DNA from 2 places in the Variovorax robiniae genome. Region 1 is predicted to be linked to the other one. Evidence: predicted binding sites of a transcription regulator. Region 1 holds the regulator's gene; the other holds the start of a gene.

Region 1 (5,837 bases):
CGCCGCGTGCGCCAGACGGCCTCGAAGCCTTGTTCATGCGCGATCCGCACGACCTGCTGGGGATTGACGGACGGGCTGACCGGCAGGCCGGCCACCATCGATTCCTCGGAAACGCTGTGTCCGAGAAGTTGGAACAGATGACGCAGCGACACCAGTACCGGGGTTGATCGCGCGCTAGCCGATTGTACGCCGAAGTTCAAAGTTTCTTTCATGGGCCAGGCTGCAAGATCAGTTCCGCGATGGCCGGGTTGGCACATCGACGGTCAGACCGAGGAATGCGTTGAGTTGGGCCGTCGCAGTCAAAAGTCGGTACTGCGATTGGGCGATCTCCATGCGATCACTTTCCGCGCTGCTGGCAGCCTGGAATATTTCGCTCTGGACGTTCAGAAGATCCAGGATCGAGCGCCGGCCGATCTTGAATTGCTCCCAGTAGCCATCCTTGACCGAAGTCAACTGGGCGACGAGGAGCGACCAGGTCGCGATGCGCGCCTTTCGCGTGGCAATGGCTTGCAGGTTCCGGATCACTTCCGACGTGAGCTCCTGCAAGAGCGCGTCGCTGCTGTTCAAGGCAGCCTGGGCCTGTTCGGCGGCAGCCGATGCAGCCGCCTGCGAACCACCACCGTCGTAGCCGGTCCATCTGGCAGCCAGCCGCACGTCGACGACAGGGCTGGAGCTTCCTCCGGACTGGTACGAGGTGCCTCGCTGCAAGCTGGTCTGCAGATCGACACGGGGCATGTTCCAGGCGGCGGCGATCTTGGCAGCTTGCGACGCGGCTGCGGCATCTGCATCGGCGGCCAGGATGGCCGGATGGGACTTGAGCAACACCCCGGCAACCGCTTCGGACTGCGGCGCAACCGCTGCCGCATCGCGCACCGGCAATATCTGCACAGCAGGCCGACTCACCAGGTTGGCCACCTGGGCGCTTGCCTCCACCGAGGCAGATTGCCGCTGTTGGAAGCTGATCCTTGCCTGCTCCAGGCGGGCCTGGGTCTGGGTCAATTCGGAGCCACGACCGCGGTCGACCGCGACGATATCCTCCACTCGCTTGACCAGGTCCTGGTGGGCGGCGACGTTGTCCGCGGCGACGCTGGCGAGCTTGGATTGCTTCAGTGCCTCCAGATAGAGGTCGGCGATCTGGCCGCCGATCTGCTCGGCGCTGACGATGACGCGCTGCTCTGATGCGGTCAGCCGGGCTTTCTGCCGGTCGATCTCGGCATCGGACTTGCCGCCGTCGTACAGCAGCTGGCTTCCTCGAAGGCCGATGTCACCGGACTGGACCGAGCCCGAACCCGTCACCCCAGTGCTACGGCCCGGATCGGCAACGAGGTCCACCCGTGGAGACCAGGCCGCCTGCGCCTGGGTTACCTCGAAATTCGAGGCGCGGGCCGTGGAGCGTGCCGCCAGGACCTTGGGGTTGGAATCGAGTGCGCTTCGCACCAGCACTTCCAGGGCCTGCGCACGAACAGTTTCGATCGGCAGGAAGCTTCCGAGCAGGCAAGAAACTACAGCAATCGCAGCACGAAAATTCATACGGGTCGGTCGAAAAGGCGAACTTCAGGAAATCAAGAACCGACTGGTGAAAACCGTGGCTAATGCTGTAAAGATGGTTACTTATTGTAACCTTAAGTTTTGCAATTGATTGACAGTCTGGGGCGCTGGCGGCGCTGATCGAAGCATTAACTCACCGGGAGTGTGGATTACTTCACTCACCAGCCTCACCACGCTGTCCAGATGCCGGAAATCGCGGAAATGCGAGGCCAATCCGCCCATGCGCGAACACGAGGGGGCGGATGCGGGTCAGGTGCCGGTCGGGTCTTGATCGGCCGCGGCGGACGGCCATTGCGCAGGCGGCACGCGCCCTGATCGTGCAACCATCGTGCAGCGGCTGCGCCCGAGCGGGGGCCGTGCTTCCCGGAACGAACGCAGCGCTACAGCGCCTTGCGCAAATTCGCCGGCGCGATCCGCAGCGCCTCGCGGTACTTCGCCACCGTCCGGCGCGCGCACTCGATCCCCTGCTCCTTGAGCATGTCCGAGATCTGGCTGTCCGACAGCGGCTTCTTGATGTTCTCGCTGGTCACGAACTGCTTGATCAGCGCCCGCACCGCCGTGCTCGACGCATTGCCGCCCGTCTCCGTGCCCAGCGCAGAGCCGAAGAAGTACTTGAGCTCCACCGTGCCGTAGGGCGTCGCCATGTACTTGGCGGTCGTCACGCGGCTGATGGTCGATTCATGCAGGCCCAGCTCGTCGGCGATCTCGCGCAGCACCAGCGGCCGCATGGCCAGTTCGCCATGCACGAAGAAGTTCTTCTGCCGCTCGACGATGGCGTTGGATACGCGCAGGATCGTGTCGAATCGCTGCTGGATGTTCTTGATGAACCAGCGCGCCTCCTGCAGCCGCTGCGACAGCGCCTGGCTGCCCTCGCCCTTGTGCGCCTTCAGCGCGCCGGCGTAGATGTCGTGCACGCGCAGGCGCGGCATCACGTCCGGGTTGAGCATCACGCGGAACTTGAGCGAGGCGCCGCGGCCGGTGCGGGAGACGATCACGTCCGGCACGACCACGTTGCGCTCGACGTCGACAAAGCGCCGGCCCGGCTTGGGCTCCAGCCGCGCGATGAGCTGCATCGCGCCGCGCACCAGTTCTTCGTTGCTCTTGGTCAGCGTGGCCAGGCGCTTGAAGTCGCGGCGGGCCAGCAGGTCCATCGGCAGCTTGCAGATCGCGATGGCGACCTTGCGCACCTGCTCCTCGTCCTCGGATTCATCCTCATCGGCCAGCGCGCGCAGCTGGATCGCCAGGCATTCGCCGAGGTCGCGCGCACCCACGCCGACCGGCTCCAGGCTCTGCAGCAGGCCCAGCGCCATCTGGAAGCGGTGCACAAGTTCATCGAACTCGTCGTTGTCGCTGCCGGCCAGGCCCGAGGCCAGCGCAGGCAGCGAGTCCTCCAGGTAGCCGTCGTCGTTGAGCGACTCGATCAGGAAGCTCAGCGCGGCGCGGTCGGTATCGTCGAGGCGCAGGCCCAGGGCCTGGCGGTGCAGGAAGGCCTGCAGCGACTCCTGGCTGCGCGCCAGTTCGGTGGCGTCGGCGCGCTCGTCGCCGTTCAGGTTGTTGGCACGCGCGGGGGCGTCGCCGCCCCATTCGCTGTCGTCGGGCACCATGTCGACGGTGCCGTCGCCGCCCCAGTCGGGCTCGCCGTCGGAGACGCCGTCGGCGGTCGCATCGGCGGTGGCGGCATCCGCATCGTTCGAAGCGGCGCTCGTGGCGGGGCCGTCGGCGCCGTTGGCGGCTGGCACGGTCGCGAAGTCGTCGTCCCGCGGCGGCGGCGTGTCCGCAGCCTCGAGGCCGAACTCCTCGCGCACGGCCTCTTCCGCGGTACGTTCCAGGAACGGGTTGTCGTCGAGCATCTGCTCGACTTCCTGGCTCAGTTCCAGCGTCGACAGCTGCAACAGCCGGATCGACTGCTGCAATTGGGGCGTCAGTGCCAGGTGCTGCGATACGCGCAGCGACAGGCCTTGCTTCATGCCGAGGCCCCTACATTCTGAAATGCTCGCCGAGATACACCCTGCGTACCTCCGCGTTGTCGACGATCTCCGAAGGCGTGCCTTGTGCCAGCACTTGCCCGTCGCTGATGATGAAAGCGTGATCGCAGATGCCCAGCGTCTCCCGCACGTTGTGGTCCGTGATGAGCACGCCGATGCCGCGCCCCTTCAGGAAGCTGATGATCCGCTGGATCTCGATCACGGCGATCGGGTCGATCCCCGCGAAGGGCTCGTCCAGCAGGATGAAGCGCGGCTGGGTGGCCAGCGCCCGCGCGATTTCCACGCGCCTGCGTTCTCCGCCCGACAGTGACAGTGCCGGGGAATCACGCAGATGTTCGACGCGCAGGTCGGTCAGCAATTCGGTGAGGCGCTGCGCGATCCGGCCTTCGGTCAGCGGCACGCGCTTGCCCTTGGCATTGGTCTCGAATTGCAGCTCCAGCACGGCGCGCACGTTCTGCTCGACCGTCAGCTTGCGGAAGATCGAGGCCTCCTGCGGCAGGTAGCTCAGCCCCATGCGCGCGCGGCGGTGGATCGGCATGTGCGCGATCGGCTCGCCGTCGATGGTGATGTCGCCGGCATCGGCCCGGACCAGGCCCACGATCATGTAGAAGGACGTGGTCTTACCGGCGCCGTTGGGACCGAGCAGGCCGACCACTTCGCCCTTCTGCACGCCCAGCGACACGTCCTTGACCACCATGCGGCTGCCGTAGGACTTCTGCAGGCCGCGCGCTTCCAGGCGGCTGCCGTTCCCGGCGATACCCGCGACGGCGCCGCCACCGGACCCGAGCAAAGGCTCGCCGCCGGTGTCGATCAAGGCGTTGTCGTTGCGCATCACGGACGCGCTTCCCCACCGAGCGTGGTGGTGGAGCGCAGGCCGGCGCCAGGGGCCGGCGCGGGCGGCGGAGGCGCGGAGCCGGCCCTGGGGCTGCCCGGCACTGCGTTGGCCGGCGGACGCGGCGTGAGCACCGCACGCACCCGCGCACCTTGCGTGCCGGTCGACACGGCAGCGTCCGGCGGCACGGTGGAGCCGTTGACTGTGAAGGTGTCGTTGCTCTGGTCGTAGACGATCAGCGGGCCGCTGCTTTCGTCGTTGACCTTGCTGCCGATCAGGCGCCGCATCACGGCATGGCCGATGAACTTGACGTTGTCGGCGCGGCTGTCGTACTCGATGCGGTCGGATTCGCCCTCGATCCACTCGTCGCCGCCGGGCGCGTCGCGCTTCTGCTTGTAGTAGGCCAGCTTGCCGGGTGCGGCGGTGACCACGCCGTACTGGTAGCCCTCAGGGTCCTGCCGCACGTCGATGCGCGCGCCGCGGATGATGATGGTGCCCTTGGTGACGACCACGGCGCCGGTGAACACGCTGGTCTGCTTCAGGTCGTCGTAGCGCATCGAGTCGGACTCGATGTTCATCGGCTTGGCGCGATCGGCCTTTTCAGCGTGTGCCAGCGGCGCGCCCGCAACGGCCGCCAGGGTGAGCAGACCGAGGGTTGCCTTGCATGCGGATCGAAGCGGGGTGAGGAGGAATGAGCGCGTGGTCATAAAGGCACGAAACTTGCTGCGCCCATTGTATGCGGCAGGCTGACGCGACCTTGACGAAAGGCCCAGTGTCAGAGGTCGATATTTCTGACGAATGACTTGATCGATCAAGTCTTGCGGGCTTCGCCGATCAGGTAATCGGTGATTTGCAGCGCGCGCTCCATGCTTTTGGCCAGTTCGCCGTCCACATACCAGCGGCCCGCCACGCCGAAAGCGGGCACGCCGCTGACCTGGTATTCGTTCTGCAACTGCGTGGCGCGCTTGACCTTGCCCGAGACGGAGAAGGACTTGAACATCTCGCCGAATTTCTTGGCGTCGAGTTCCGGCTGCTTGGCGACCCAGGCCAGGATGGCGTCGTCGCCCATGATCGGCTGGCGCTGGCGGTGGATGGCGTCGAAGATCTTCATCTGCATCTCGTCGACCTTGCCCATGGCCTCGAGCGTGTAGTACATGCGCTGCTTGCTCTCGACGTCGTTGCCGACGAAGGCCACCGGCACGCGCCGGAAAGCAACCTGCGGCGGCAGTTTCTTGACCCACTTCTCCAGGTCCGGCTCGAAGGCGGCGCAGTGCGGGCAGTTGTACGAGAAGAACTCGACCACCTCGACCTTGCCGGCCGGCGAATCCACCGGCGCGGCCTTGCCGAGCTTGATGTAGTCCTTGCCGGCCGCGAACATGGGGGCCTGCGCATGCGACGGGCTGGCCAGGGGGAGCAGGCCGAGCGAAGTGGCGGCCAGCGAAAAATCACGACGATTCATTGAACAAATTCTC
Region 2 (5,837 bases), on a different contig from region 1:
CGCACGCGCGAGCCTCAACGACATGTTCGACCGCAAGGGCGTGCGCTGGCTCGCTTATGGACGCTATTCGGGCCTGCACCTGATGCCGGGCTTGTCGCCACGAGGTTCCGATCCGTTCGCGATCACGCGCGGGGAGGTCGCCAAGCCTTCCGCGGAACTGGCGGCCGCGTTGCGCATGGGCCTGATCCTGGAAGGCGTGGACATCGGTGGGCGCGGGACGGTGTTCCTCGCCTGGCCGCATCAACGCGAGCACGTGGACCAACTTGTCACGGCCATGGACCGTGTGTTGGAGCGCCTGGGCGAGGATGGGTTGCTGGACGCGTACGAAATGACGCAGGCGACCGCCTGAACCTCGCGTCTCGCGGGCTCGGCAGCTACGCCGCCCTCAGCGTCTGCAAGGGCGATTCACCATAGCGCTTGCGATAGGCCGTGCTGAATCGCCCCACATGGTTGAAGCCCCAACGCAGTGCGATGTCCGTGACCTGCGCCCCGGGTGGCGCACTGAGCAGGTCCTGCCGCGCCCGCTCCAGCCGGGCGGTGCGCACATAGGCCATCGGCGACTGTTGCAGGTGCTTCTGGAAGGCCAGGCACAGGCCGCGGACACTGGCACCGCTGGCCTTGGCGACCGTCTCCAGCGTCAGCGTTTCATACAGGTGCGCATGGATGAAATGCTGTGCCGCGCGCACCTGGCGCGGCGCCGCGGCGCGTTGCGACTGCGACAGGCGCACTGAATAGTTGCTGCCCTGGCGCAGCAGCAGATGATGGATGAGCGCTTCTTCCTGCACCGGCAGCAGTTGCGGCGCCAGCGCCTGCGAAGGCATGTGCAGGCTGCAGAAATGACTGGCGAGCTGGTGCTGCCAGCTGCGGCCCGTGTCGTTGTCGAGATGCAGTTCAGGGTCGAACTCGATCGGCCGGCGCAACTCGTCGTCGAGGAGGTTGCGACACGTGTTCTCCACCCGTTCGCGCGGGATCTTCACCAGCAATTGGCGGCAGCCCTCGTGCCAGTCGAGTTCCAGGCCGAGGCTGGGCGAGATCACCGCGCCGGTGCTGGGTGAAGCCGCCACGGGCCGGCCGTCCACGCGGATCGCGGCGGAGCCCGCCAGCGGCACCTGGAACAGCACGAAGCCGTCGAGTTGCCCCGGTTCGATATGCACGGCCGCGCCGTACTGGAGAACGAAGAAGGAGAGCGAGCCCACATGCGCACCGAACAGTGCCGCATCGACCTTGCCCTTGCCCCAGGACAGGTCGTGTTCCTTGAATGCGAGGGCGGTCTGGTGCTTGACCACGTCGGGGTCGTCGGAGACGAACACAGGCGACTGGCAAATCGGCTGCATTTCCGAACTGAACCACGCTTCCATGAAGTGCCCTTTGCACTGTGTGCCGCCGCAGCGGAATTGAACCTGGAAAAACTGATACCGATCACGGTGTACTCAGGCGCATCCAACTGCTTGTTCCAGGTTCAACCGATTTCGCGTCGAATTATAGGAATCGGGTCGCACCGCTCTCATAGGGTCTGTATTGACCCACCCCCGAAGCGCCTGCGGCGCCCGGGCGGCCGCCATAGGCGGCTGCTCTTGCGGGCCGTCCAAGCCTGCGCAGGCAGGCTTGGAGCCGCGGCCCTCAGCCCCTTCGAGGGGGCGCACCCAGTGGCCCGGCAAAGCCGGTTCCACGGGTGCTCCCGAACAGAACGCACGGACGGCATGCGTCGTTGGTGTTTAGAAGTGGTATTCGGCGCGGATCTGCGGCGTCTTGGCGAGCGAGCCCGGGACGCTGCTGGGGTTGCCGAACTTGTTGCGCCAGTACTGGTATTCCAGGCCCACGCGGAACTTGTTCTTGCCCCAGTTGAGCGGCACGCCCGCGTCGTACCAGAGGATGCCGTCGAAGTTGGTTTCGGTCGCCGTGTTGTTGCCGAACTCGTCCTTGCCCTTGGGCGCGATCCAGTTCAGGTAGCCCTCGAAGGACAGGTTGGTGTCACCCAGCGGTATTGCCCAGGTCACGCTGAGCGCGGGGTGCGTCTTGTAGTAGTAGCGGCGGTCGATGCTGTTCGGCTCGTTGCTTTCCCACAGGGCCAGCACGCCGATGTTGAGGAAGCCGGGCACGTCCATCATCACCGTCGGGCCGAGCACGACCATCTGCTTGCGCGAGGCGTAGCCGGGGTCGTTCTTGTGGTTCCAATCGAAGCCGCTGGTGATGCCCAGGCCGCGCACCGGGCCGAAGGCGAAGCTGCTGCCGGTGATCTTGCCGAGGTCCAGCGTGTTGCGGTAGACGATGTAGGTCTCGGTCGCGTCGCTGTCCTTGCTGTCGGACTTCAGCACGTCGATGTTGAGGTAGTTGGTGCCGTACTTGAAGCCGTCGGCATGGGTGAAGTTGACGATGTTCTTGGCGATGTCCTGCCTGTTGTAGGGCTCGCGGAACTGGGTCCCGTAGCGGTAGCCGATGGAGGTGTCGCTCCAGTCGAGGAAGTCGGCATGGGCGAAGGAACTGGCGAAGGCGAGGGCGGCGAGCGCCGAGGCGGCTTTGAATTTCATCGGGGAACTGTTGTTGGGGACATGGAGAAAGCGCCTGGGGGCGCGACACATCTGGTTGCAACATTTGTGCCAAAACTGACCGATGGGTCAGTAGCGATTGTAAGACCTGTAAGGGTATACCCTTGTCTCTCCCTTCCGGACTCGACTGGACTGTCAAAAAGAAAAACCCGGTGGGCTCGAAATACTGTATAAAAATACAGTTATCGATTCCATCATGGGCCTCCTTTCCCTCGACCCTTTCTTGACTTCGGGGCGTCACAACGTCTGGCGCGGCGACGAGCTCGGCGGCGCCGACGCACAGATTGTCGCGACCGGCCATGCGGCGCTGGATGCGCAGTTGCCTGGCGGCGGCTGGCCGGTTGGCGCGATGACGGAGGTGCTCCAGTCCGCGCCCGAGGCGCATGTCTGGCAACTGCTGCTGCCCGCGCTGGCGCAGGCGGTGCAGGCGCGTGGCGGGCCGGTCGTGCTGATCGGTGCGCCGCAGGAGCCCTTCGGGCCGGCGCTTGCGGCGGGGGGCTTGCCGGTGGAGGCCTTGATGTGGATCCGAGGGGAGGCTGCGGGCGCCCGCCTTTGGGCCTGCGAGCAGGCGCTGCGCTGCGCCGACATCGCGGCCGTGCTGGCCTGGCTGCCGCAGGCGCGGGTGGGTGAGTTGCGTCGGCTGCAACTGGCGGCCGCGCAGCATGAAGGGCTGCTGTTCGTGTTCCGGCCGGAATCCGTGGCGCAGAACGCTTCGCCCGCGCGGCTGCGCCTGCAGGTGGTGCCGGAAGCGGAAGGCCGGATGCAGGTCCACCTGCTCAAGCGCCGCGGCCCGCCGCTCGCAGCGCCCCTCACGCTGCCGGCGCGCAACGGGCGCATGACGGCGCTGCTGGCTGCCAGCCAGTTGCGTCGCAAGGCGCGGTTGCAGCAGTTGGGCGGGGTGCCGGTGGAGGCGGGGGCGACGGTGGTGAGCATTCCACTTGGGCGGCAGCGAGGTCTCGAAGTGCCGGGCGTGGGGGCCGAGGTTCGCGCCGGGCCGAGCGCTTGGAAAGGAGCACCCAGTGCACTGGATCGCCCTGCGCTGGTCGCCTGAATCCGGCCTCCCGCGCGATGCGCTCGGCTGGTGGGCGCTGCAGTTCACGCCGCGCGTCACCTGGCTCGACGAAGGCTTGCTGCTCGAAGTCTCCGCCTGCGAACGCCTGTGGGGTGGCCGACTTTCGTTGATGCGCCAGATTTCCGCGTCGAATCCGTCAGAGGCGCCCGTACAGCGGGTCCAGGGCGCCACCAGCCTCGTCGCGCTGGCTCGCCTTCGCATGTTCGCCCGCGGCCAGAAGCCGCCGGCAGATGTGCCGGCCGCCTTGCCGCTCGACACCCTCAGCGCGGCGCAACCGCACCTGGACGTGCTGGCCCGTCTCGGCTGCCAGACCTGGGGCGATGTCGCGGCGCTGCCGCGGGGCGGGCTGGCAAGGCGCTTCGACACGACCCTGAGGACTGCACTCGACATCGCCTGGGGCCTGCGCCCCGACCAGCACACCTGGCTCACGCTGCCCGACGTGTTCGAGCAGAAGCTGGAACTGCCCGCACTCGCCGAAACCGCGCCCGAGCTCATGTGGTCGGCCAACCGCCTGCTGTCCGCCCTGCAGATCTGGCTGCGCGGCCGCCAGCGCGGTGCGGTGGCACTGGAGCTGGAATGGACGCTCGATCTCCGGCGCCTCAACGGCGTCGACCTGCCCCCGCACCAGCACATCACCGTGCGCACGGCCCAGCCCACGCAGGACATGGCGCACCTGCGCCGCCTGATGAGCGAGAAACTGGCGCTCACCCAGCTCGCCGCTCCCGCGAGCTGGCTGCGCCTGCGCACGTTGGAGACCGCGTCCTGGGCCGGCGCCAGCACCAGCTTCCTGCCCGAGGATTCGCGCAAGGGCGACAAGCTGCATGAACTGGTGGAACGCCTCAGCGCGCGGCTCGGCGCGCAGCAGGTGCTCGTGCCGGTGACGCAGGCCGACCATCGGCCCGAAGCCATGCAGGCTTGGCAACCGGCGCTGGGCCGCCCCCGCGCCGCCAAGCCCGCCTTGCAACCCGATGGCTTGTATCCGCCCTGGCTGTTGCGCCAACCCCTGCCGCTGGAAATTCGCGGCGGCCATCCCTATTACCGCGGCAAGCTGCGCCGCCTGAGCGGCCCGCAGCGGCTGGAGGCGGGCTGGTGGGGCGGCAAGGAGGAAGAGGGCGGCCATCCGGCGGTGCGCGACTACTACATCGCCGAAAGCCCCGAGGCAGGGCTCGTGTGGGTGTACCGCGAGCGCCTCTCCGCCCCGCTGGCCCTGGACCAGGCGCCGCGCTGGTACCTGCAAGGCCTCTATGCCTGAACTCAGCGACAAGCAACTGCAGGCGCGCATCCCGCATCCGCTGCGCGTGCCGCCCAAGCCATCGATCGTGCCGGGCCTGCCCGATTACGCCGAGCTGCATGCGCTGAGCAACTTCAGCTTTCAGCGCGGCGCATCGAGCCCGGAGGAACTGGTCGAACGTGCGTATCAACTCGGCTATCGCGCGCTGGCCCTCACCGACGAATGCTCGGTGGCCGGCGTGGTGCGGGCGCATGTCGGCCTGCGCGATCATCTCGAGGCGCTCACCGAGTACGAGCGCACACATCCGGAAGAGCCGAAGCTGCCGCGCAATCCGGGCTTCCGCGTGCTGCTCGGCAGCGAGTTCGACTTCGGCCGCTTCCGGCTCGTGGCGATCGCGCACGATCTCGAAGGCTGGGGCAACCTCTGCGAATTCATCACCGCCGCGCGCAACACCTCGGCGCCCAAGGGCGAATACCGCGTGGACTGGGCCACGAGCGACGTGGCCTCGCTGCAGCGCTGCGAAGTGCTGTTCGTGCCGCGCCGCGTGCCCGGCGAGATGCTGGACCTGGAGGCTGCCGGCGCCGATGTGGCGAGCGCCTTCGCGCTGTTCGGCGCCCATCTGTGGATTGCCGTCGCGCTGCAGAACGAGATCGACGACGACCTCTGGCTCGCCTCGCTGCAGCAACTCGGTGCGCAGGCCGGCGTGCCCCTCGTGGCTACCGGCGACGTGCACATGCACAAGCGTTCCCGCAAGCCCCTGCAGGACGTGGTCACCGCCATCCGCGAAGGCAAGCCAGTGGGCGAATGCGGCTTCGCACTGCAGCCCAATGCCGAGCGCCACCTGCGTTCGCGCATGCGCCTGGCCGACCTCTACCCGCCGGAACTGCTGGCCCACACGCTCGTCGTGATGGAGCGCTGCCGCTTCGATCTTGAACGCATCCGCGATCACTACAAGTACCCGCTCGAACTCGTCGGCGGCGGCGAGACC

The links. Region 1 encodes sigma-54, which starts transcription at its own class of promoters, with help from an activator protein. Its sites were predicted from a motif close to TGGCANGNAANCTGCTTT; they were not measured.
Region 2: WKW79_RS20430 (outer envelope protein) is a predicted target of sigma-54. The motif match lies at 2,583-2,600, and genes of this name have one in related genera.

The regions. Positions count from the first base shown of each region.
Region 1 is NZ_JBBKZS010000012.1:9,222-15,058, forward strand. Features, by position in the region: gene WKW79_RS23910 (type I secretion system permease/ATPase) at 1-212, opposite strand, end outside; gene WKW79_RS23915 (TolC family protein) at 229-1,530, opposite strand; gene rpoN (RNA polymerase factor sigma-54) at 1,929-3,515, opposite strand; gene lptB (LPS export ABC transporter ATP-binding protein) at 3,526-4,365, opposite strand; gene lptA (lipopolysaccharide transport periplasmic protein LptA) at 4,365-5,072, opposite strand; gene WKW79_RS23935 (thiol:disulfide interchange protein DsbA/DsbL) at 5,177-5,824, opposite strand.
Region 2 is NZ_JBBKZS010000008.1:299,844-305,680, forward strand. Features, by position in the region: gene WKW79_RS20420 (aspartate aminotransferase family protein) at 1-349, shown strand, start outside; gene WKW79_RS20425 (AraC family transcriptional regulator) at 375-1,358, opposite strand; gene WKW79_RS20430 (outer envelope protein) at 1,716-2,528, opposite strand; gene imuA (translesion DNA synthesis-associated protein ImuA) at 2,743-3,597, shown strand; gene WKW79_RS20440 (Y-family DNA polymerase) at 3,566-4,870, shown strand; gene WKW79_RS20445 (error-prone DNA polymerase) at 4,863-5,837, shown strand, end outside.